DNA from 3 places in the Streptomyces sp. NPDC005281 genome. Region 1 is predicted to be linked to each of the others. Evidence: riboswitches for the same ligand, from Rfam matches in the RefSeq annotation. Region 1 holds a riboswitch; each other region holds the start of a gene.
The links. A riboswitch is a leader RNA that binds a small molecule or an ion and turns the genes downstream of it on or off. The one in region 1 is predicted to bind thiamine pyrophosphate.

Region 1 (4,197 bases):
CGAACTCGCCGAGGGACACGGCGAAGGCGAAGCCTGCCGCGACGAGCAGCGCCCGCCGCACCATCGGCAGATCGACCTCGCGCCACACCCTCCAGGGCGACGCCCCGAGGACGGCCGCCGCCTCCCGCAGCCGCCCGTCCACCGCCCGCAGCACCGGCAGCATCGTCCGTACGACGAAGGGGACGCCCACCAGAGCCTGCGCCAGCGGCACCAGGATCCAGCTCGCGCGCAGGTCGAGGGGCGGCTCGTCCAGGGCGATCAGGAACCCGAAGCCGACGGTGACAGCGGAGACGCCGAGCGGGAGCATCAGCAGCGCGTCGAAGCCCCGCATCAGCCGGCCGGCGCGCCGGGTCAGGGCGGCCGCCGCCAGACCGCCGATCAGCACGGCGATGGCGGTGGCGGCGAGCGCGTACTCCAGCGAGTTGCCGACCGCCTCGATCGGGGCGACGAGGAAGACACCGCCGCTGTCGTCGGCCAGCGCCCGGTAGTAGCCGAATCCCGGGGCCCCGAAGGAGCGCTGGACGAGGACGGCGAGCGGCAGCACGAGGAACACCGCGATGCTCACGAGCACGCCCGCGAGGAACGCCCACTGCCAGGCACCGCGCGGCCGGCGCGCTGTCGTCCCCGGGGCCACCAGACGCAGGGCGGTCTCCCGTCGGCGTACGGTCGCCGCGTGGACGGCGAGGATCGCGCCGACCGCCACGAACTGGACGATCGTCAGCACCGCCGCCGTCGTGAGGTCGAAGATCTCGGAGGTCTGCCGGTAGATCTCGACCTCCAGGGTCGAGAAGGTGGGGCCGCCGAGGATCTGCACCACACCGAACGAGGTGAAGGTGAAGAGGAAGACCATGAGGGTGGCCGCGGCCACGGCCGGCCCGAGCGCCGGGAGGGTCACCCGGCGCCACGCGGCGAGGCGCGAGGCGCCGAGCATGCGCGCGGCCTCCTCCTGGCGCGGGTCGAGCTGCGACCAGAGGCCGCCGACGGTTCGTACGACGACCGCGTAGTTGAAGAAGACGTGCGCGAGCAGGATCGCCCACACCGTGGTGTCCAGGCGTACGCCCCACAGCTCGTCGAGCAGCCCTCCCCGGCCGACCAGGGCGAGGAAGGCGGTGCCGACGACCACGGTCGGCAGCACGAAGGGCACCGTCACCACGGCCCGCAGCACCTCTTTGCCCCGGAACTCGAAGCGCGCGAACACATACGCGCCGGGGAGCGCGATCAGCAGCGTGAGCGCCGTCGAGGCGAGCGCCTGCCAGGTGGTGAACCACAGCACGTGGCGGATGTCGGACCGGGTCGCGATGTCCCAGATCCGGCCGAGCTGCCAGCCCCCGTCGCCGTGGAGGCCGCGCGAGACGATCGCGGCGACGGGGTAGGCGAAGAACACCGCGAAGAACGCGACGGGCAGGACCATCAGCCCGAACCGCACCGCGCTCTCCCTGCGGGCCGTTCGCGCAACCGCACCGGGCCCCTCGGGACCACTGGAACCGTTGGGACCACCGGGACCGCCGGTGCGATGGGCCCGGCGGACCCGCTCGGCCGCGCCGGCTCCCCGGGCCGCCTCGGCGCCGCCGGCCGCCTCGGCCCCTTCAGCACCTCCAGGCCCTTCGGCCCCTTCGGTTACTTCAGTACGAGAGAGGTCCACGACTTGACCCACTGGTCTCGGTCGGCGGCGATCTTCGCGGGCGACAGGGTCTCGGGATCCTTGGCCTGCGGACCGAACCGCGCGAACTCCGTCGGCACCTGCGCGCCCTCACGGACCGGATAGACGAACATGTTGAGCGGCATGTCCTCCTGGAACTCCTTGGTGAGCAGGAAGTCGAGGAGCGCCTTGCCTCCCTCGGCGTTCTTGGCGTGGCTGAGCAGACCCGCGTACTCCACCTGCCGGAAGCAGGTGCCGGCCGCGACCCCGGTCGGGGCGGTGGCGGGTTTGGGGTCGGCGTAGATGACCTCGGCGGGAGGCGAGGAGGCGTACGAGACGACCAGCGGCCGGTCCGCCTTGGCCTTCTTGCCGCCGGCGGACCCGGAGAACTCGTCGTTGTACGCCTGCTCCCAGCCGTCCACGACCTTCACTCCGTTGGCCTTGAGCTTCGTCCAGTAGCCCTGCCAGCTCTTGTCGCCGTAGTGCGCGGCGGACCCGAGCAGGAAGCCGAGGCCGGGCGAGGAGGTGGCGGCGTTCTCGGTGACGAGGAGGTTCTTGTACGCGGGCTTGACCAGGTCGTCGAAGGACTGCGGCGGCGCCAGCTTGTGCTTACTGAAGTACGCCTTGTCGTAGTTGACGCAGATGTCGCCGGTGTCGATGGGGGTGACCCGGTGCTTGGCCTGGTCGACGCGGTATGCGGGCAGGACCTGGTCCGCACCCTTGGCCACGTACGGCTGGAACAGCCCGTTGTCGAGCGCGCGGGAGAGCAGGGTGTTGTCGACGCCGAAGAAGACGTCGCCCTGCGGGTTGTCCTTGGTCAGGATGGCCTTGTTCACGGCCTGCCCGGCGTCGCCGTCCTTGAGGACCCGGACCTTGTACCCGGACTGCTTCTCGAAGTCCTTGAGCACGTTCTTCGACACGAGCCACGAGTCGTGGCTCACGAGCGTGATCGTCTTCGAGTCACCCGAACCGGCGCTGCCGGACGAGCCGCACGCGGACAGCGCGGGCAGCGCGACGAGCCCGAGGCCGACGGCCAGGGTCGCGAACCGCTTACCGCTGGTGATGGTGGTGCTCACTGATTCCTCCTGGGTGACCAGGAAGAGACGCGGCCCTGCCCGGGACCTCTGACGGTTCCCGGGCAGGGCGCAACAGCTTGAGTTACGACCGAACTTCCTACCCAGAATGACCTGGGCAAGGTTCAGAGGGTCTGCGGGCTGTCCCGCACTCTCAGCGCTGTGGCGCTCCCCTGTCGGAATATGAAGATGTCGGACTATGAGACGGACTGACTTGGCTCAGACTACCGCTCGGTCGCGGCGAGCTGACCACACGCTCCGTCGATCTCCTGGCCCCGGGTGTCCCGGACGGTCACCGGGACGCCATGGGCCGCGATGGCCTCGACGAACGCCTTCTCGTCCTCGGGCCGCGAGGCGGTCCACTTCGAGCCCGGGGTCGGGTTCAGCGGGATGAGGTTGACGTGTACGGGCTTGCCCTTGAGCATCCGCCCGAGCCGGTCAGCACGCCACGCCTGGTCGTTGATGTCCCGGATCAGCGCGTACTCGATGGACAGGCGCCGCCCGGACTTGGCCGCGTACTCGAAACCGGCGTCCAGCACCTCGCGCACCTTCCACCGCGTGTTCACGGGGACGAGGGTGTCGCGCAGCTCGTCGTCCGGAGCGTGCAGGGAGATCGCGAGCCGGCACTTGAAGCCCTCGTCGGAGAACCGGTTGATGGCCGGGACCAGCCCGACCGTCGACACGGTGATACCGCGCTGCGAGAGCCCGAGGCCGTCCGGCTCGGGGTCGGTCAGGGCCCGGATCGCCCCGACCACACGCTTGTAGTTGGCGAGCGGCTCACCCATCCCCATGAAGACGATGTTGCTGAGCCGCGCGGGACCGCCGGGGATCTCGCCGTCGCGAAGCGCCCGCATGCCGTCGACGATCTGGTGCACGATCTCGCCGGTCGACAGGTTCCGGTCGAGACCGGCCTGTCCGGTGGCGCAGAACGGGCAGTTCATCCCGCAGCCCGCCTGCGAGCTGATGCACATGGTCACCCGGTCCGGGTAGCGCATCAGCACGGACTCGACGAGCGTGCCGTCGAAGAGCCGCCACAGGGTCTTGCGGGTGGTTTCCTGGTCGGTCGAAAGGTGCCGCACGACGGTCATCAGCTCGGGAAGCAGTGCTTCCTGGAGCTTGCCGCGCGAGGCGGCCGGGATGTCCGTCCACTCGGCGGGGTCGTGCGCGTACCGGGCGAAGTAGTGCTGCGACAGCTGCTTGGCACGAAACGGCTTCTCGCCGATCGCGGCAACCGCCTCTTTGCGCTCGGCGGGCGTGAGATCGGCAAGGTGCCGCGGCGGCTTCTGGGCTCCGCGCGGCGCGACAAAGGTGAGTTCTCCGGGCTTAGGCATGGCTGTACCAGTGTCGCAGATCAACTCAGGCGGCCCGGGCCGGAGCGGTCGCCAGTGGATACCGACGGTCAGCGTTGGTCGACCCCGGACGGCCGAGGGACGGCCCAGCACGGCTCTCGGCCGGAACCTCGCGCCAGCGCCAGTGCCGGTGCCA
Region 2 (4,197 bases), on a different contig from region 1:
GTCGAGGCTGGGCGCGCCGCCCGTCCCCATGATCAGCCGGGACGTGTAGGCCGTACCGCCGAGGACGAAGGGGTCGTCTGCCATGGGTCAGCCTCCTTGGACGGCGGTGAGGACTTCGACGCGGTCGTCCTCGGCGAGCGCGGTGGACGACCACTGCGTTCGAGGGACGACGGTCTCGTTCAGTGCGGCGGCCACCCCGGACGACGCCGGGGTGAGGGTCGCGACGAGCGCGTCCAGAGCGGTTCCTGCGGCGATCCGCCGCCGCTCCCCGTTGACGACGATGTTCATACGGGCAGCTCCGTGCGGGCCGTGGCGCCGAAGCGCAGGGGGGTGAAGGGGCGGGCTTCGGCGGGGAGTTCGCCGGTGGTCAGGACATGGGCCATCACATCGCCGGTCACGGGCGTCAGGAGGACACCGTTGCGGAAGTGCCCGGTGGCCAGCAGCAGACCGTCCAGCGCGCTCGGGCCGAGCATCGGAGCGTTGTCGGGCGAGCCGGGGCGCAGACCCGCGCGGGTCTCGACGAGCGGCAGCTCGGTGATCCCGGGGACCAGTTCGTGGGCGTCGCGCAGCAGTTCGTAGACGCCGCCCGCCGTCACGGTGGTGTCCCAGCCCAGCTCCTCGCTCGTCGCGCCCACCACGAGCTCGCCGTTCTCGCGCGGCACCAGGTAGACGTGGCTGCCGCGCACCACGGCCCGCACGGTGCGGCTCAGGAACGGCGCGTACCGCCGCGGCACGGTCAGCCGCAGCACCTGCCCCTTGACCGGGCGCACCGGCGGCACGGCGTCCTGCGGGACACCCGCCAGACGCCCGCTGAGGCTGCCCCCGGCGAGCACCACCCGGCCCGCGGTGAGTTCGGTGCCGTCCGTGGTGACGACTCCGGCGGCCCGGTCCCGTACGACCGTCAGGCGCTCCGCCCAGGTCCTGTGCAGTGCCACCCCGGCCCGCTCGCACGCCGTGACCAGGGCTCCCGCGAGGCGCCGCGGGTCGATCTGGTGGTCGCCGTCCACCCGCAGACCCCCGCGCACACCGGGCGCGAGCATCGGCTCAAGGCGGCGGCACTCGCGGCCGCTCAGCCACTCCGACTCCAGCCCCGAACGGACCTGGAGCGCGTGCAGTTCCCGCAGATGGGCGCGGTCGTCGGCGTCCAGCGCGACGGCCAGCGTGCCCGACCGGCGGTAGCCGAGATCCTCGCCGGTCGCCTCGGTGAGCTCGGCGGCGAAGTCCGGATAGCGGCGCGCCGAGGCGAGGTTGAGGCCCAGCAGGGTCTCCTCGCCGAAGTGCAGCTCGGTGACGGCGGCCAGCATCCCGGCCGCGACCCGGGCGGCCCCGCCGCCCGGCTCGGGGTCCACGAGCGCGGTGGTGAACCCGCGTTGCGCGGCCCGCCAGGCCGTCACCAGACCGATGATCCCGCCCCCGACGACGAGGACGTCCGACGAACGTGCAGACGGCATGGGCGTCCAGCCCCTCCCTTCGCCGGCATGACCCGGATCAGGTTCGTACGGTCGGAGGCCGCCAGCCTCCCTCTCAGCCCGGTGCGTCCGGGCTCCCGCGAGTGCTTTACGTTGGCCACCCTAGCCCGCCCCCGTCCGTCTCGGTAAGGGAGCCTCCGCCCGTGGCACGACCCCTCGACGGCCTCGTCCTCGCGCCCGTCGCCGACCAGGCCGCCGGCCAGGTCGGCACCCTCACCCGGTTCACGTACCACGAGGAGGACGGCGTGGTCTGGGCCGAGTACGCGGGCGGCGACATCGTCCGCGGACACCTCGTGGGCACCCGCGAGGGCGACCGCCTCGACTTCCGGTACGTGCAGCTCAAACGCGACGGGACCACCGCGTCGGGCCACTGCGTGTCCCTCGTCCTCGAACTGCCCGACGGCCGTGTCCGGCTGGAGGAGACCTGGACGTGGGAGTCCCGGCGGGGTTCCGGGACGAGCGTGGTGGAAGAGGTGCGCGGGACCCGCCGTGTGGAACAGGTCACCGAGCACGTCAGCTGACTGACGAATCGTCACGTGTCTATGGTGATCAGGTGAGCGATCAGACGCAGGCACAGTCCCCGTCGCGCAGGCCCACGGCACGGCGGGTCGTCGTGGTGGGCGCGGGCATGGCCGGGGTGCAGACCGCGGTCGCCCTGCGCGAACAGGGTTTCACCGGCACCGTCACGCTGATCGGCGCGGAGCCGCATCAGCCCTACGACCGGCCACCGCTGTCCAAGGCCGTCCTGCTGGGCAAGGCCGAGGGCTCCGCCTTCGACGTCGACTTCGAGGCCCTGGACATCGACCTCAGGCTGGGCAGCGAGGCCCTCGCCGTGCGGCCGGGCGACCATGAACTGGACACGGCCGGGGGACCGGTCCCGTACGACGTCCTGGTCGTCGCCACCGGCGCCGAGCCGATCCGGCTCCCCGGCGCCGAAGGCGTGCCCGGAGTGCATCTGCTGCGCACCCTGGACGACGCCGACCGGCTGCGACCCGTTCTCGCCCGGCAGCACGACATCGTGGTGGTCGGAGCCGGCTGGATCGGCGCCGAGTTCGCCACCGCGGCGCGCGAGGCGGGCTGCGCGGTCACCGTCGTCGAGGCCGCCGACCGGCCGCTCGCCGGAGTGCTGCCGGCCGAGGTGGCCGCCCCGATGGCCGCCTGGTACGCGGACAGCGGGGCCTCGCTGCGCACCAACGCGCGCGTGGAGCGTGTCGAGCCGGGCGCGGTGGTCCTGGACGACGGCTCCCGGGTGCCCGCGGGCGCCGTCGTGGTCGGGATCGGGGCGCGGCCCGCGACCGCCTGGATCGCCGGCTCCGGCATCGAACTCGGCGCCGACCGCGAGATCGTTGCCGACGACCACCTGCGCACCTCCCTGCCGGACGTCTACGCGGTCGGCGACTGCGCCTCCTTCCCGTCCGGGCGCTACGAGCGGCGCCTTCTCGTCCACCACTGGGACAACGCCCTCCAGGGTCCGCGCACGGTCGCCCTGAACATCGTCGGGGAGACCCCGGCCGCCTACGACCCCGTGCCGTACTTCTGGTCCGAGCAGTTCGGCCGTTTCGTGCAGTACGTCGGCCACCACGGGCCCGCCGACACCCTGGTGTGGCGCGGCGACCCCGCGGGCGTCTCCTGGTCGGTGTGCTGGCTCCGCGGGGAACGGCTCGTCGCCCTGCTGGCGGTGGGCCGCCCGAGGGATCTCGCCCAGGGCCGCCGGCTGATCGAGGCGGGTGTCGCCATGGACCCGGAGCTGCTCGTGGACCCGTCGAGGCCGCTGAAGGCCGCCACTGCCTGATCCCTCACCCCGCGGTCGGACGCCCTCGGCTTCCGACTGTCGGCCCGGGATGGCACGCTTGTCCCGTGACCGAGATTGACGCAAAGATCGATGCTCTCGTCCCCGCCTGGCTCACCCTCCCCGACATCGCCGAACAGTTCGGTGTCGAGGTGACACGCGTCCGGCAGCTGCTCAAGGAGGGCCAGCTGATCGCCGTACGCCGTGGTGAGAACCGCGCGCTGCATGTCCCCGCCGACTTCATCGACGTGGCCGAGCAGAAGGTCGTCAAGGGCCTGGCAGGCACCCTGACGCTCCTGAGGGACGACGGCTTCTCCGACGAAGAGGCCCTCGAGTGGCTCTTCACCCCCGACCCGACCCTGCCCGGCACCCCCGCGCAGGCGCTGAGCGAGAATCGCGGCACGGAGGTGAAGCGCCGCGCCCAGGCGCTCGCCGTCTGACCTTTTTCGAGACCGTCCGGCACGGGGAGCACGGCGGCGGGACCATCCCGGCCGCCGCGCTCCCCGCGCACCGACAACGGGGGACCCACGCATGCCCGAGAACGCCGCCACGACCGCGCGGGACCGCCTCGCCGACGCCCGTGTCTATCTGTGCACGGACGCCCGCAGACGCCAGGGCGACCTCGCCGAGTTCCTCGACGCGGTCCTGGCGGGCGGTGTCGACATCGTGCAGCTGCGCGACAAGGGCATGGAGGCGGGGGAGGAGCTGGAGCACCTCCAGGTCTTCGCGGACGCCTGTGCCCGGCACGGCAAGCTCCTCGCGGTCAACGACCGCGCGGACGTGGCCCACGCCGCCCGCGCCGGAGTCCTGCACCTGGGCCAGGGGGACCTTCCGGTTCCCGCGGCCCGCGCGATCCTCGGCGACGAGGTGGTCATCGGCCGTTCCACGCACGCCGCGTCCGAGGCCGAGGCCGCCGCCGTCCAGGAGGGCGTGGACTAC
Region 3 (4,197 bases), on a different contig from region 1:
CAGCCGGGTCCGTACGGCGTCCAGCGCGTCGTCGGCCAGCAGCCGGTCCCCGTGCTTGGACACGCTCACCGGGTCCACGACGACCGGCGCGCCCACGTCGGACAGCAACTCGGCGACGGTGGTGACCAGTTCGGGCGACGAGAGCATCCCCGTCTTCACGGCCTGGACGCCGATGTCGTCGACCACACTGCGGTACTGGGCCCGAACCGCCTCCTCCGACAGCTCCCAAGCACCCTGCACGCCCACGGAGTTCTGCGCGGTCACCGCGGTGAGCACGCTCATCCCGTGGGCGCCCAGCGCGAGCATGGTCTTCAAGTCGGCCTGGATTCCCGCGCCTCCGCCTGAATCGGAGCCGGCGATCGTCAGGACGCGAGGCGGTGGCGTGGTCATTCGAGGTGTTCCTCTCGGGTACGGCCACGGGCGTGAAGGCCCGGGGCCGGCGGAGCGACGGGCGGCGGCCCTCAGGCGCGGCGGCGCAGCCGCGGCGGGGCGTAGAGGGCGAGGGCGACGAGGAACGCCACGTAGTAGGAGAGGTCGGCGCCGTGCAGCGCGTCGGCCACCGGACCCACGTACAGACCGGTGTCCATGAACGGCACGGCCGCGCCGAACGCCGCGACGAAGGCCACGAGCGAGGTCCGTCCGGAGTGCGGCCGGGTCGCCTCGGCGGTGATGTCGACCGGGGCGCCGCCGCGCTCCCGCCCCCGGGCGATCCAGTCGACGACGACGATCGCGACGAACCCGGGGATCCAATACCCCACGAACAACAGCACGTTCTGGAATCGCGCCGTCGTGTCGGCCGCGTGCATCCACAGCACCAGCGGGAAGCCGAGCGCGGCGGCGAGGGCAGCCGCCAACGGGCGCGGTATCCGTACCCCCAGAGTCTGGAGGGCCAGTGAACCGCTGTAGTCGTTCATCGCGTTGCTGCACACCGCGGCCAGTGCCACGGCCAGCAGCCCGAAGGCGCCCGCCGCACCGCCGCCCAGCAACGAGTCCACGCCCGCCGCCGTCTGGTCGGTCAGTACCGACGCGCCCCACAGACCGAGGACCTGCACGGCGACGAAGGACGTGACGAGCCCGAGCAGGGTGCACCAGAACATGCGCGGGCGGGACGTCGTACGAGGCAGGTAACGGCTGAAGTCACCCGCGTACGGTGCCCAGGACAGCGAGAGGCTCAGCGCGATGGTGCTGGTGAGCGCGAACGCGCCCGCTCCGTCGGCGCCGGTCGCGGACCCGGTCGTCGCGGGGTGGACCCCGTCGAGCATCCGCCAGGCGATCAACGCGAACGCCACGGCGAGCACGAACGTCATGACGATCTGCAAACGGTGGATGGCTTCGTAGCCGAGGACACCCAGAGCGCCCTGGGCCAGCATCATGACCAGCACACCCAGCCAGAACGGCCAGCCGCACAACCGTGCCAGCGCATCCCCGCCGAACAGGCCGATCAGCGCGTCCCAGGCGACCGACGACAGCCACTGGAGCACCCCGGGCAGCACCACGGCCCGGCCGAACGCGAGCCGCGCGAGCGGGAGTTGGCCGGTGCCGGTGAGCCCGCCCCAGGTGCTGAGGTAGGCGGTGGGCAGCGCGCCGAGCACGGTTCCGAGGACCATCGCCGCGAGAGCCGTGGTGAAGTCCAGGCCGAGCGCGATGCCGATGGTGCCGGTGAACACGCCCGTCATCGTCAGGTTCGGGGCGAACCACACGGTGAACAGGCGCCCGGCCCCGCCGTACCGATTGCTCTCGGGGACCGGCTCGATGCCGTGCCCCTCCACCCGGAGGTCGCCGGGTGCGGCGGGCATCCGCCCGTCGAAGACGGCGGGCCGGCCGTCGGCGGGCAGCCCGCCGGAAACATGCGTCAATGGCATGGAGACATCCCTCCGCCAGTACGAACTGGTTCAGGTTCGACGGGTGTGATCTCAGCCCTCGCAGGCACCCCGTGTCCGGTACGACGGACACCCTAACCGTTCCCGGGGAGTGAGCGGGAGTGGGTCCCGCCGGCAGAACCCGTGCTCAGCTCCTGTGCACGACGTGGGCACCGCGCAGCGAACCGCTCAGGCGGCACCCGAGCGGAGCCTGCCGGTCCCCGGACCCGAGTGGAGCCTGCCGGTCCCCGGACCCGAGTGGAGCCTGCTGGTTTCCCCGGACCCGAGTGGAGCCTCCGGTCACCGCACCCGGGCGGAGCCGCCAGCCGCCGGTGAGGGTGGCGGAGCCCTCCGCTCCCCGTCACCCCCACCGGTCACTCACCCGGACCAGCACCCGACCGCGTTCTCCCCGTCATCCGGGAGGCCCGGTCGGGCCTGTTCGCAGCGCGGCGCGTGCCGCCCCTCGGTACTGTCGGAGGTGATCGCCGCTCGCGCTCCGCCCCGGGGTTCCCGGACCCCGGTGGCCGGGCGGAAGGAGGCAGGGTGCCGTGACCGTGATCTCCCTGAAGTCCGCGAAGGTGCGGGAAGGGCTCACCCTCCCGTATGCCGAGGCCGGCTACCCCAGTGGTACGCCGGTCGTCTTCGTGCACGGCCTGGCCGACTCCTGGTGGTCCTTCGAGCCCCTCCTGCGGCGGCTTCCGGCATCCCTGCACGGCTACGCGCCCACACAGCGCGGGCACGGCGATGCCGACCGGCCCCCCGAGGGCTACACTCCCGACGACTTCGCCGCCGACCTGGTGGCCTTCCTGAACGCCGTCGACATCCCCCGGGCGATCCTGGTCGGGGCGTCCAGCGGAGGCGTACCGGCCCGCATCGTCGCCGGGAGCCACCCCGACCGCATCGCGGGTCTGGTGCTGATCGGTGTCCCCGGCACCCTCGCGGACAAACCGGCGGTCACCGGGCTGGTGAGCGCCATGGACGACCTCCCCGATCCCGTGCCGCGCGCGTTCGTCGAGGATTTCCTGGCCGACACCATGGCCCGCCCGATCGCGCGGGGGTTCACCGAGACCATGGTCGAGGAGAACCTCAAGCTTCCCGCGCACGTCTGGAAGGACACCGCCCGCGGTCTCCTCGACGCCGATCTGCCCGCGACCCTCGGCGGCATCCTGGTGCCCACCCTCGTCATCTGGGGCGAGCAGGACGAGTTCCTGCCCCGCGAGGACCAGCAGACCATTCTGGACGCCGTCCACGGCGCCGACTTCCTCGCCTACCCGGAGACCGGCCACTCCGTCCACTGGGAACAGCCCGAACGCGTGGTCGCCGACATCACCGCGTTCGTCACGCGGATCGAGCACCCCGGCACCCGCCGCGGCGGCGCCTGACCTCACCCGGCGGGTGAACGGTGGTGCGCCCGGGCCGCGTTGGACGTGAACCGGGCGGCCGTCGCGGTTGACGCGATCCGTACCCCTGATGCCCGCCGTCGCCCCCCGGCGTCGGTCTGCATGGCATGCTCATGCTCCCCACAGGAAGGGATCACGTGCCATGAGACCGAGCCGACGCTCCCTGCTCGCCGCCACCGCCGTACTGGGATCCGTATTCGCCCTCCCCGCGCCCGCCGGCGCCGCCGAAGTCCCCGCCGCGGGCGCCTATTACGTCCAGAGCGCCATCACGGGACTGAACGCCGCCGACAGCTCGGGCGCGGTCGTCCAGCACAACCCCAAGGGCAACGAGGACCACCAGCAGTGGACCCTCCGCCAGAACGGCTCCTCGTTCGTGCTCGAGAGCGCCGACACCGCGGGCAGTTGTCTGGGCCGCTCGGGCGACCAGGCCAGGTCTGTCGCCTGTACGAGCGCCGACGCCGCGTGGGAGGTGACGCCGGGCGGCGCCGACCAGTACACGCTCAAAGTCCCCGGCACGGAACGGTATTTGACGGTCACCGACAAGTCCTCGGGTTCCAACTACCCGGCCCAGCTGGCGATCGGGTCGGCGGGAGCCCTCGCCTCCTGGTACCTCACCCCGGTCGCGCCCCAGACCCGGCCGATGCCGTCCCAGGACCAACGCACCCTGGATCAGGTCACGTTCCTCACCGCGCACAACGCCTACGCGAACGGCGTGGACGGTGGATTCGCCCCGCCCTTCGTCAACTTCTTCCCCAATCAGAACCGCGGCATCAACCAGCAACTCGCCGACGGTGTAAGAGGTTTCATGCTCGACCTGCACCAGACGCCCGACGGGGCGATCCTCTGCCACGACAGCTGCACCCTCGTCAGCAAGCCGGTGGCGCTCTGGGTCGACCTCCAGCGCATGGTCGACTTCCTCAAGCAGCACCCCGACCAGT

Region 2: linked by a shared signal. The riboswitch ahead of thiO (glycine oxidase ThiO) and the one ahead of ABZV42_RS24875 (thiamine ABC transporter substrate-binding protein) in region 1 are both predicted to bind thiamine pyrophosphate.
Region 3: linked by a shared signal. The riboswitch ahead of ABZV42_RS07650 (cytosine permease) and the one ahead of ABZV42_RS24875 (thiamine ABC transporter substrate-binding protein) in region 1 are both predicted to bind thiamine pyrophosphate.

Annotation. Positions count from the first base shown of each region.
Region 1 is NZ_JBEXGX010000018.1:113,225-117,421, forward strand. It holds gene ABZV42_RS24870 (iron ABC transporter permease) at 1-1,411, opposite strand, end outside; gene ABZV42_RS24875 (thiamine ABC transporter substrate-binding protein) at 1,618-2,715, opposite strand; TPP riboswitch at 2,792-2,897, opposite strand; gene rlmN (23S rRNA (adenine(2503)-C(2))-methyltransferase RlmN) at 2,937-4,043, opposite strand.
Region 2 is NZ_JBEXGX010000031.1:70,589-74,785, reverse strand. It holds gene ABZV42_RS33495 (thiazole synthase) at 1-84, opposite strand, end outside; gene thiS (sulfur carrier protein ThiS) at 88-288, opposite strand; gene thiO (glycine oxidase ThiO) at 285-1,451, opposite strand; TPP riboswitch at 1,449-1,560, opposite strand; gene ABZV42_RS33480 (hypothetical protein) at 1,613-1,990, shown strand; gene ABZV42_RS33475 (FAD-dependent oxidoreductase) at 2,023-3,261, shown strand; gene ABZV42_RS33470 (Rv2175c family DNA-binding protein) at 3,327-3,698, shown strand; gene thiE (thiamine phosphate synthase) at 3,790-4,197, shown strand, end outside.
Region 3 is NZ_JBEXGX010000004.1:111,801-115,997, reverse strand. It holds gene thiD (bifunctional hydroxymethylpyrimidine kinase/phosphomethylpyrimidine kinase) at 1-390, opposite strand, end outside; gene ABZV42_RS07650 (cytosine permease) at 462-1,862, opposite strand; TPP riboswitch at 1,853-1,944, opposite strand; gene ABZV42_RS07645 (alpha/beta hydrolase) at 2,408-3,241, shown strand; gene ABZV42_RS07640 (phospholipase) at 3,402-4,197, shown strand, end outside.